4 regions of the Arthrobacter sp. zg.Y820 genome follow, and region 3 is predicted to be linked to each of the others. Evidence: predicted binding sites of a transcription regulator. Region 3 holds the regulator's gene; each other region holds the start of a gene.
The links. Region 3 encodes LexA, which represses DNA repair genes until DNA is damaged. Its sites were predicted from a motif close to TCGAACANNTGTTCGA; they were not measured.
Positions count from the first base shown of each region.

Region 1: ruvA (Holliday junction branch migration protein RuvA) is a predicted target of LexA. The motif match lies at 833-848, and genes of this name have one in related genera.
Region 2: QNN99_RS07790 (HNH endonuclease signature motif containing protein) is a predicted target of LexA. The motif match lies at 828-843, and genes of this name have one in related genera.
Region 4: QNN99_RS17270 (HNH endonuclease signature motif containing protein) is a predicted target of LexA. The motif match lies at 1,349-1,364, and genes of this name have one in related genera.

Region 1 covers NZ_JASKLX010000006.1:154,206-156,402, forward strand. The annotation lists gene QNN99_RS05950 (YebC/PmpR family DNA-binding transcriptional regulator) at 1-99, shown strand, start outside; gene ruvC (crossover junction endodeoxyribonuclease RuvC) at 107-712, shown strand; gene ruvA (Holliday junction branch migration protein RuvA) at 870-1,499, shown strand; gene ruvB (Holliday junction branch migration DNA helicase RuvB) at 1,525-2,197, shown strand, end outside.
Region 2 covers NZ_JASKLX010000008.1:60,686-62,882, forward strand. The annotation lists gene QNN99_RS07785 (DNA glycosylase AlkZ-like family protein) at 67-555, shown strand; gene QNN99_RS07790 (HNH endonuclease signature motif containing protein) at 975-2,197, shown strand, end outside.
Region 3 covers NZ_JASKLX010000013.1:32,636-34,832, forward strand. The annotation lists gene QNN99_RS15275 (ATP-dependent DNA helicase) at 1-641, shown strand, start outside; gene lexA (transcriptional repressor LexA) at 786-1,607, opposite strand; gene QNN99_RS15285 (LysM peptidoglycan-binding domain-containing protein) at 2,014-2,197, shown strand, end outside.
Region 4 covers NZ_JASKLX010000018.1:31,577-33,773, reverse strand. The annotation lists gene QNN99_RS17270 (HNH endonuclease signature motif containing protein) at 1-1,139, opposite strand, end outside; gene QNN99_RS17265 (DUF1540 domain-containing protein) at 1,838-2,128, shown strand.

The DNA.
Region 1 (2,197 bases), on a different contig from region 3:
AAGCTCGTGGACGCCGTCGAGGACCTGGACGACGTCCAGAACGTGTACTCCAACGCCGACATCCCCGCCGAGGTCTTCGCTCAGCTCGAAGACGACTGAGCGCCGGGTGAGCCTGCGCGTCCTCGGTGTTGATCCGGGCCTGACCCGGTGCGGCCTGGGCGTGGTCGACGTCGAACGCAACCGCCGTGCCACCCTGGTCGCGGTGGGAGTGGTCGGCACCGAGGCGGGAACTGCCCTGGACGCGCGGCTGCTGGTGATTGCCGAGGCCATTGACCTGTGGCTGGACACCCACAAGCCCGATGTCCTGGCCGTGGAGCGGGTGTTCAGCCAGCTCAACGTCAGCACCGTCATGGGCACCGCGCAGGCCTCCGGCGTCGTCATCGCGGCCGCGGCGCGGCGCGGCATTCCGGTGGCCCTGCACACGCCCACCGAGGTGAAAGCCGCGGTCACCGGGTCCGGCGGGGCGAACAAGGACGCGGTGGGCAAAATGGTCACCAAGATCCTGCGCCTCGACGCGCCGCCCAAACCCGCCGACGCCGCCGACGCCCTCGCGCTGGCCATCACGCACGCTTGGCGGCGCGGTGTTGCCGGACCGGGGCAGACGACGGCGGGATCGGCCTCCGGGGCGCGGGCGGCGGTGCGGCCGCCCACCGCCGGGCTGACGCCGGCCCAACGGCTCTGGGCTGAAGCCGAAGCCCGCGCCCGGCGCTGACCGGCTCTGTGTTGACCGGCTCTGTGTTGACCGGCCCCTGTGTTGACCGGCCCGGCGTGGCTGATACTCCTGCGGCAGCGCGCCGGAACCGGGGAATGCTGCCGGCACGCAGTAGGGTATTCGTAGATATGTTCTACACAGCCCCTGGAGTTTTGTCATGATCGCATCCCTGCGCGGGACCGTAACGCACGTTGGCCTGCACTCGGCAGTGATCGACGTTAATGGCCTCGGAATGCTGGTTCAGGCCACGCCGCAGACGCTGAGCTCCCTGCACGTGGGCCGTGAAGCGCTGGTGCAGACCGCCATGATTGTCCGCGAGGACTCCATGACGCTGTTCGGCTTCACCGACGCCGACCAGCGGGAAGTCTTCGAAACGCTGCTGAGCGTCAGCGGCGTCGGCCCGCGCATTGCGCTGGCCGTCCTGGCCGTCCACACCCCGGAAGCAATCCGCGTGGCCGCGTCCTCCGGTGATGACAAGGCCTTCAGCAAGGTTTCCGGCATCGGACCCAAGGGCGCCCGCCGGATCGTGCTGGAACTGGCCGACAAGCTGGTGCCGCTGGGCACTGCGGATGCTCCGGCAACAGCACGCTGGCAGGACCAGGTCCTGGCCGCCATGACCGGACTGGGCTGGACGGAGAAGGACGCCACAGCGGCCATCGACGCCGCCGTCGCCGAAGCGCCGGACGTCGCCGCCGCCGGCAACGTGGGCGAAATCCTGAAACTGACCCTCCGCCGCCTGGGCACCGACGGCGCCCGGGCCCGCGCACCGCGCCAGCAGGTGAGCTGAGGTGTCAGCCCTTCCCGGGGACGGGATCGTTGCCCCCACCGGTGACCCGGACGACAAGGCGATCGAGGCGGCCCTGCGGCCGAAGAACCTCGACGATTTCGTCGGCCAGAAACGCGTGCGCGAGCAGCTCTCCCTCGTCCTGGAAGCCTCCCGGCTGCGGGGCCGCAGCGCCGACCACGTGCTGCTGTCCGGGCCTCCCGGGCTGGGCAAGACCACCCTGTCGATGATCATCGCTGCCGAAATGAACGCGCCGCTGCGCATTTCGTCCGGCCCGGCCATCCAGCACGCCGGTGACCTGGCCGCCATCCTGTCCTCGCTCACCGAGGGGGAGGTGCTGTTCCTCGACGAGATCCACCGGATGTCGCGGCCGGCCGAGGAAATGCTCTACATGGCCATGGAAGATTTCCGGGTGGACATCATCGTGGGCAAGGGCGCCGGCGCCACGGCCATTCCGCTGGACCTGCCGCCGTTTACCCTGGTGGGCGCCACCACGCGGGCCGGCCTGCTGCCCGGTCCGCTGCGGGACCGTTTCGGCTTCACCGGACACCTTGAGTTCTACTCCACGACGGAGCTGGAGCTGGTGCTGCGCCGCTCGGCAATGCTGATGGACATGAAGGTCAATTCCGCCGGGTTCGCTGAAGTTGCCGGCCGCTCCCGGGGGACGCCGCGCATCGCCAACCGGCTGCTGCGCCGGGTGC
Region 2 (2,197 bases), on a different contig from region 3:
CGGTCTCAGCTCCTGGTGGCATCCGAACCCGTCGGAGCGGCCGAGACTGTTCGCCGCCTTTTGGCCGTGCAGGCCCAAAACCTTGGCGGCGCCTTGTGGAGCGTCGGCCAACGGGCGCCGGGAAGCACTCGCGGCGACGTCGAGGCGGCACTGGCTGCCGGCGTCGTCGTGCTCACACTTACGCCCCCTCCCGCCGATGTGACGGTCTTTCCGCGTGTCCATCTCCTGCCGGGTTTCGATGAGTTCCACATTGGTTATGCCGACCGCGGGCCGATTCTGGCGTCCGAGCACCAAGCATTTGTGGGCCCGGGAAAGAACGGGCTGTTCCGGTCGCCCGTCGTTGTCGACGGTGTTGTGGCTGGTATCTGGTCGGCCTCGGAGCGAAAGGGAAATATCGACGTGGACGTGTCATTGTTTCCAGACCGAGTGGGCCCGATATTGCCTGGGGTAAAAATGCTGAGTGGTACGGAGATGAGGCGTGCGGTCGAGACGGCGGCCACGTTGTACGGACGCTTCCTCTCTGTGGAAGCCCATGCCGCCGTGTCACGGTCGTAAGCCGCTGCGCGGTGGTCGGTGGGTGGTGGTTGGAGGGCGAAGGGTGGTGAGTGGTGCGGTCGCTACGCAGGGGGCCGGACCTGTGACCAGAGATGCTGTCTTATTGCATGCACAGGTATCGGCTAAGGGGCGTAGGTAGTCCGGCGAAAAAGTCGGGTATTTGTGAGTCCTGAAAGGGCCTGTTTTGGGCTGTTTTGGGGCTGTTTTGGAGTGGTTTTGTGGCTTCTCGAACCGGGAATGTCAGTGCCGGGTGAAAGTCTTTAGTCATGGATCAGAACGGATCTTCGGCCGGGACTCCCGGCACTGGCGGTGAGACTGCAGGTTGCAGTCGGTTCGTCTTTGTCGCCGAGCCGGGCGTTGCCGGAGGTGAGCCTGATAATGGGTTGAACGGGTCTCTGGTCCTGCAGAATGTGGAGTCGTTGACCGAGGAGCAAACCGGGACGGTGTTGGCCCGGCTCAATCATTTGTCGCGGTGGGTGCAGGCGCAGCAGGCTCGGGTCCTGTCCCGGCTGCAGACCGTCTACGAGGACGAGACGCTATCCGTTACCGGGTTGCGGGACGCGGAGATGGCGTTCAGTCTCGCTGCGGAGGAAGCCGCAACCATTCTGGGAGTTCCCACCGGTACCGGAAAGGCGTTGATGAGTCAGGCCGGTGATCTCTGCACCAGGAACACGGCCACGCTGAAGGCGTTGGAGGCCGGACAGATCAGTTACGGGCACGCGGAGATCCTGGTGGAGCAGTGTGTGGGAGTGGTGCCGGCGGAGCTGCCCGGGTTTGAGGCGGAGCTGCTGGGGATGGCTGCGGGCCAGACCAAAACCCAGTTCCGGGCGAAGGCTCACCGGCTGCGGGAGAAGTACTATCCGGAAACCATCGTGCAGCGGCAGTTGACGGCGTTTGAGCAGCGGACGGTGTGGGTGCGTCCGGAGCCGGACGGGATGTCCTGGCTCTCGGCGTTACTGCCGGCCGAGAAAGCCCAAGCCATTTTTACTCAGCTCAGTGTTGCGGCCCGGGGTGAGCGGGCCGCCGGAGACACGCGCACGGTGGATCAGTTGCGCACGGATATCCTCACGGACTTGCTCGGGGGCCACGACCATGAATGCGGGGACGACTGCGGCCACGGTGGTGGCGGCCGTGGCAAAGGCAGCAAAGGTAGCCGTGGTGGACGCAACGCAGGTGGCGCAGGCGCGGGAGCAAAGAGGGGCAAGGGCCGTAGCAAGGGTTCCGGCTCCGGCAACAAGGCCAGCAGCCAAGGTGAGGGTTCCGGTTCTGCTGCCGGCTCCGACTCCGATACCGGTTCCCGCTCCGGGAAGGGGTCCGGGTCCTGCCGGATTGGCCATGGTCCCCGGGCTCGGACGGAGATTCTGGTGCTGATCAACGCCGAAACCCTCTTCGGTGCCGATGATCAGCCGGCCGAGCTGAACGGGTACGGGCCGATCAGTCCCGTAACGGCTCGGCGGATGGCACGCGAGGCCATGAAATGGACGCCGGTGGAACGCGATCCGGACACCGAGGAGATCCTGCGGGTGGGGAAACGGCGGAAGGTTCCCGACGGATTGAAGCGGGTTCTGCGGGTGCGGGACGGGACGTGCCGGTTCCCGGGGTGCCGGACCAATGCGGTGATTTCCGAGATTGACCACACCAA
Region 3 (2,197 bases):
TGTACGTGGCGAAGGACCTGCCCAAGCCCGAGCGCGGCACCTCGGAGGCGCAGCTGGATGAAATCGAGGCGCTTCTGAAGGCCTCGAACGGCGGAGCACTGGGACTGTTCTCCTCGCGCCGGGCGGCCGAGGAGGCCGCCGACGCGATGCGCACCCGGGTGGATTTCCCGATCCTGTGCCAGGGGGAGTCCTCGATGTCCTCGCTCGTCAAGCAGTTCTCCGAGGAACCCGACACCTGCCTGTTTGGCACCATGTCGCTGTGGCAGGGCGTTGACGTGCCGGGTGCCGCCTGCAGGCTGGTGCTGATTGACCGCATACCGTTCCCGCGTCCGGATGACCCGCTGATGACCGCGCGCACCCGCGCAGTGGCCAAGGCCGGCGGCAACGGCTTCATGTCAGTTGCCGCGACCCACGCGGCCGTCCGGCTGGCGCAGGGTGCCGGCCGTCTGATCCGTGCCGCGGGGGACCGCGGTGTGGTGGCCATCCTGGACTCCCGCTTGGCCACGGCCCGCTACGGCAGCTTCCTGAAGGCAGCCCTGCCGCCGTTCTGGTCCACGACTGACCGCTCTGTGGTGCTCTCGGTCCTGGGACGGCTCGCCGAGCAGTCGGCGGCTGCGGAGAAGGCCCCTGCGCGGAAGTAGCGCCGGCACCACTGAACGGAAAGGGCGGTCGGAGATAACTCCGACCGCCCTTTCCGCGTTACTCCACCCGTTATCCGCTCCAGCCCTCGCGGGAGAGCACCCGTGGAATCCCGCCCCGGGGACCGCTGCTGTGTGCGGGGCCCGCTAGAGCGAGCGCATCACCGAGACAACCTTGCCCATGATGACTGCATGGTCGCCCACGATGGGCTCATAGCGCGTGTTCTGCGGCAGCAGCCAGGTGTGGCCGTTGCGCTGCCGGAAGGTCTTGACCGTGGCTTCGTCATCCAGCAGGGCGGCAACGATGTCGCCGTTCTCAGCCGTGGGCTGCCGGCGGACAACCACCCAGTCACCGTCGCAAATCGCGGCGTCGACCATGGAGTCGCCCGAGACCCTGAGCATGAACAGGTCTCCGTGACCCACCAGCTGGCGGGGCAGCGGCATGATGTCCTCGACAACCTGTTCAGCGAGGATCGGACCGCCGGCGGCGATGCGGCCCACCAGCGGCACCATGGCCGTGTCAACGGAGGTCGACAGCTCGGTGACCGTGGCCATTCCGGCAGCCGAGCCTGCTTTGTCGCCGGCGCCGTCTTCGCCGGTGCGGGAGCCGGCGGCTGCCGGCGCAGACTCGGCCGGGGAACCGGCTGAGTCCTCGCCCGGAGCGACGGCCTTCCCGTCCCGCAGCATTAGCGGAATCAGGATTTCCATGGCGCGGGGGCGCTTGGGGTCGCGGCGGATGTAGCCGAGCTTCTCCAGCTGCATGAGCTGATGGGTCACGCTGGAAAGGCTTGCCAGCCCCACGGTGTCTCCGATTTCCCGCATGGTGGGCGGATAACCGTTGGTGCTGACGGAACGCTGGATCATCTCCAGGACGGTCTTCTGCCGCGGAGTCAGACCTTTCGCACGCGCACGGGAGCCGGTTGCCGCTGGCTGGTTGGTGCTGTCTTCGGAAGCAGTCCTGCGGGCCACGTGGGGTTCCCTTCGGGGTCAGCTGGTCCGGTCGGTGCCGGAGCTGGTCGGGTGAATGTCGGGGTTGGAACGCTGTGCAAGCCGTGCCGGCGGTTATGTCAGAGGCAGCTGATTCAGTGGTCCTGTACGAACCGCTGCGGAGCCCGCGCTCCGGCTTCGGTCCGGACGGAACCGGATGAACCTCTTCCTCATGCTCAACGCTAGGCGAGCGGAGCAACGTTTTCAAACATTTGTTCGAGCGAGTCTCGACTTTGTTAGTAGATAGGTGCTAGAAATGAGTTCACAAGAATCGAACATACTTTCGATGATGGCAGCGCGCCGGAGTCCAAAGATGTCTGATAGCTTCCAATCGTTCGAATATGGCTTCGGTTATTTCCTGCGGCCATCGAACCGGAAAGGTGCTGAAATGCCCGCCCAGATACACCTGTCAAACCCCATCTCACGTTTCATCTCCGCCCCGGCCCGACCTCAGCTGACGGCCGCCCGGGCCTCAGCGCCGAGGCCCGTTGCCGGGTCCACCAATCCGGCCGCTGTGCCGGTGCCCGCCGAGCGGCGGCAACTGCGGCTGACGCGCCGCGGCCGGCTGGTAT
Region 4 (2,197 bases), on a different contig from region 3:
CGCCGTTTTCCCACGCGCAGGATCTCTTCGGTGTCCGGGTCGCGTTCCACCGGTGTCCATTTCATGGCCTCGCGGGCCATCCTCCGGGCCGTTTCGGGACTGATGGGCCCGTATCCGTTCAGTTCGGCTGGCTGGTCATCGGCTCCGAAGAGGGTTTCGGCGTTGATCAGCACCAGGATCTCCGTCCGAGCCCTGGGACCATGGCCAATACGGCAGGACCCGGACCCCTTGCCGGAGCCCTTGCCGGAACCAGTATCAGAACCTGATCCCTGGCCGGAGCCGGCATCTGGGCCAGAACGCTTGCCGGTGCCCGAACCCTTACCTTCGCCGCTGGCGCCCCTGCCGGAGCCGGATCCCTTACGACGGCCCTTACCCTTCTTACCCCCGGCACCCGCACCACCACCGTTGCTGCACTCGTCCCCGCACTCATGCTCGTGGCCGCCCAACAGATCCGCGAGGATGTCCGTGCGCAACTGATCCACCGTGCGTGTGTCCCCGGCGGCCTGCTCACCCCGGGCCGCAACACTGAGCTGAGTAAAAATGGCTTGGGCTTTCTCGGCAGGCAGCAACGCCGAAAGCCAGGACATCCCGTCCGGCTCCGGACGCACCCACACCGTCCGCTGCTCAAACGCCGTCAACTGCCGCTGCACGATGGTCTCCGGATAGTACTGCTCCCGCAGCCGGTGAGCCTTCACCCGGAACTGGGTTCTGGTCTGACCCGCCGCCAGACCCAGCAACTCCGCCTCGAACCCGGGCAGCTCGCCCGACACCACGCCCACACACTGCTCCACCAGGATCTCGACGTGACCGTAACTGATCTGCCCGGACTCCAACGCCTGCAGCGTGGCCGTGTTCCTGGTGCAGAGATCACCGGCCTGACTCATCAACGCCTTTCCGCTACCGGTGGGCACTCCCAGAATGGTTGCGGCTTCCTCCGCGGCGAGGCTGAACGCCATCTCCGCGTCCCGCAACCCGGTAACGGATAGCGTCTCGTCCTCGTAAACGGTCTGCAGCCGGGACAGGACCCGAGCCTGCTGCGCCTGCGCCCACCGGATCAAATGATCCAATCGCAACAAGGCCCCACCGACTTCAGCCTCGGTCAGGGACTCCACGTTCTGCAGGGCCAGGAACCCGGTCAACCCGTCCCGGTAACCGGTGTCGGACGGCCCCGGGGAATGGACAGGATGGACGGAATTATCAGAGGAGGCAGGGGCCAGAGAGCCACCGGATCCTTGAACTTCAGCTCCGTCACTGACAGCTGGATCAGTTCCGACAACGCCCGGCTCGGCAAGGAAAACCGACAGGCTGGAGTTTGCAGCCTGCCCATGTCCAGTGCCGGGAGTCCCGGTCGAAGATCCGTTCTGATCCATGACTTCAGACTTTCACCCGGCACTGACATTCCCGGTTCCAGAAGCGCCAAAACCACCCCAAAACAGGCCAAAACGGGCCCTTTTCAGGACTCACAAATACCCCACTTTTGCTGGCAACTACTGGCTGCGAAGACTGGATACCCGCTCGTGCAGGGGCAACTCATACATCCCAGACAAACCGGGCAGAACGGATGCCTCACCGACATGCTTCCCCGACGACGCCCACCGAACAGTGCCACCGAACAGTGCCACCGAAGAGGCCCATCAGAACAGCATGGACGAGTCGTCGAAGGAGGGGTCGAATCAGCCCGCCCGGGGAGCCTTCAGCACCCCTCGGCACGCCTCCCCCGACGTGCGCTGCGGCGTGGCAGACATCCGGAAATACGTGCAACATATTCGCCCTAATTATCGGCGGACAACGGTGGTACGTTCGAAATTCGACAGACATAACTCCCTCTGGAGGAATCATGACTGATCATGTAGCGCCCGTCAGCGATTGCGCCGTCCACAGCTGCGATTTCAACCACGACGGCTGCACCGCTTACGCCATCACAGTCGGCGGCACCCCCGACCACGCGAGCTGCTCCACCTTCATCGACACGGCTGAAACCGGAGGCCTGCCCAAGGTTCTTGCATCGGTCGGAGCCTGCCTGCGGAGCGAGTGCCGGCATAACGACCACCTCATGTGCAATGCCCACGATGTCAAAGTCGGCCCCGGTTCCGAGCTGGCGGACTGCCTAACCTACCAGCCCCGCTAGGCACAATGTGTGATCCAAGCCTCAAAAACCCTGTAGCGTTGGAGGCGATTAACCGCCTCAAAGGAGAAC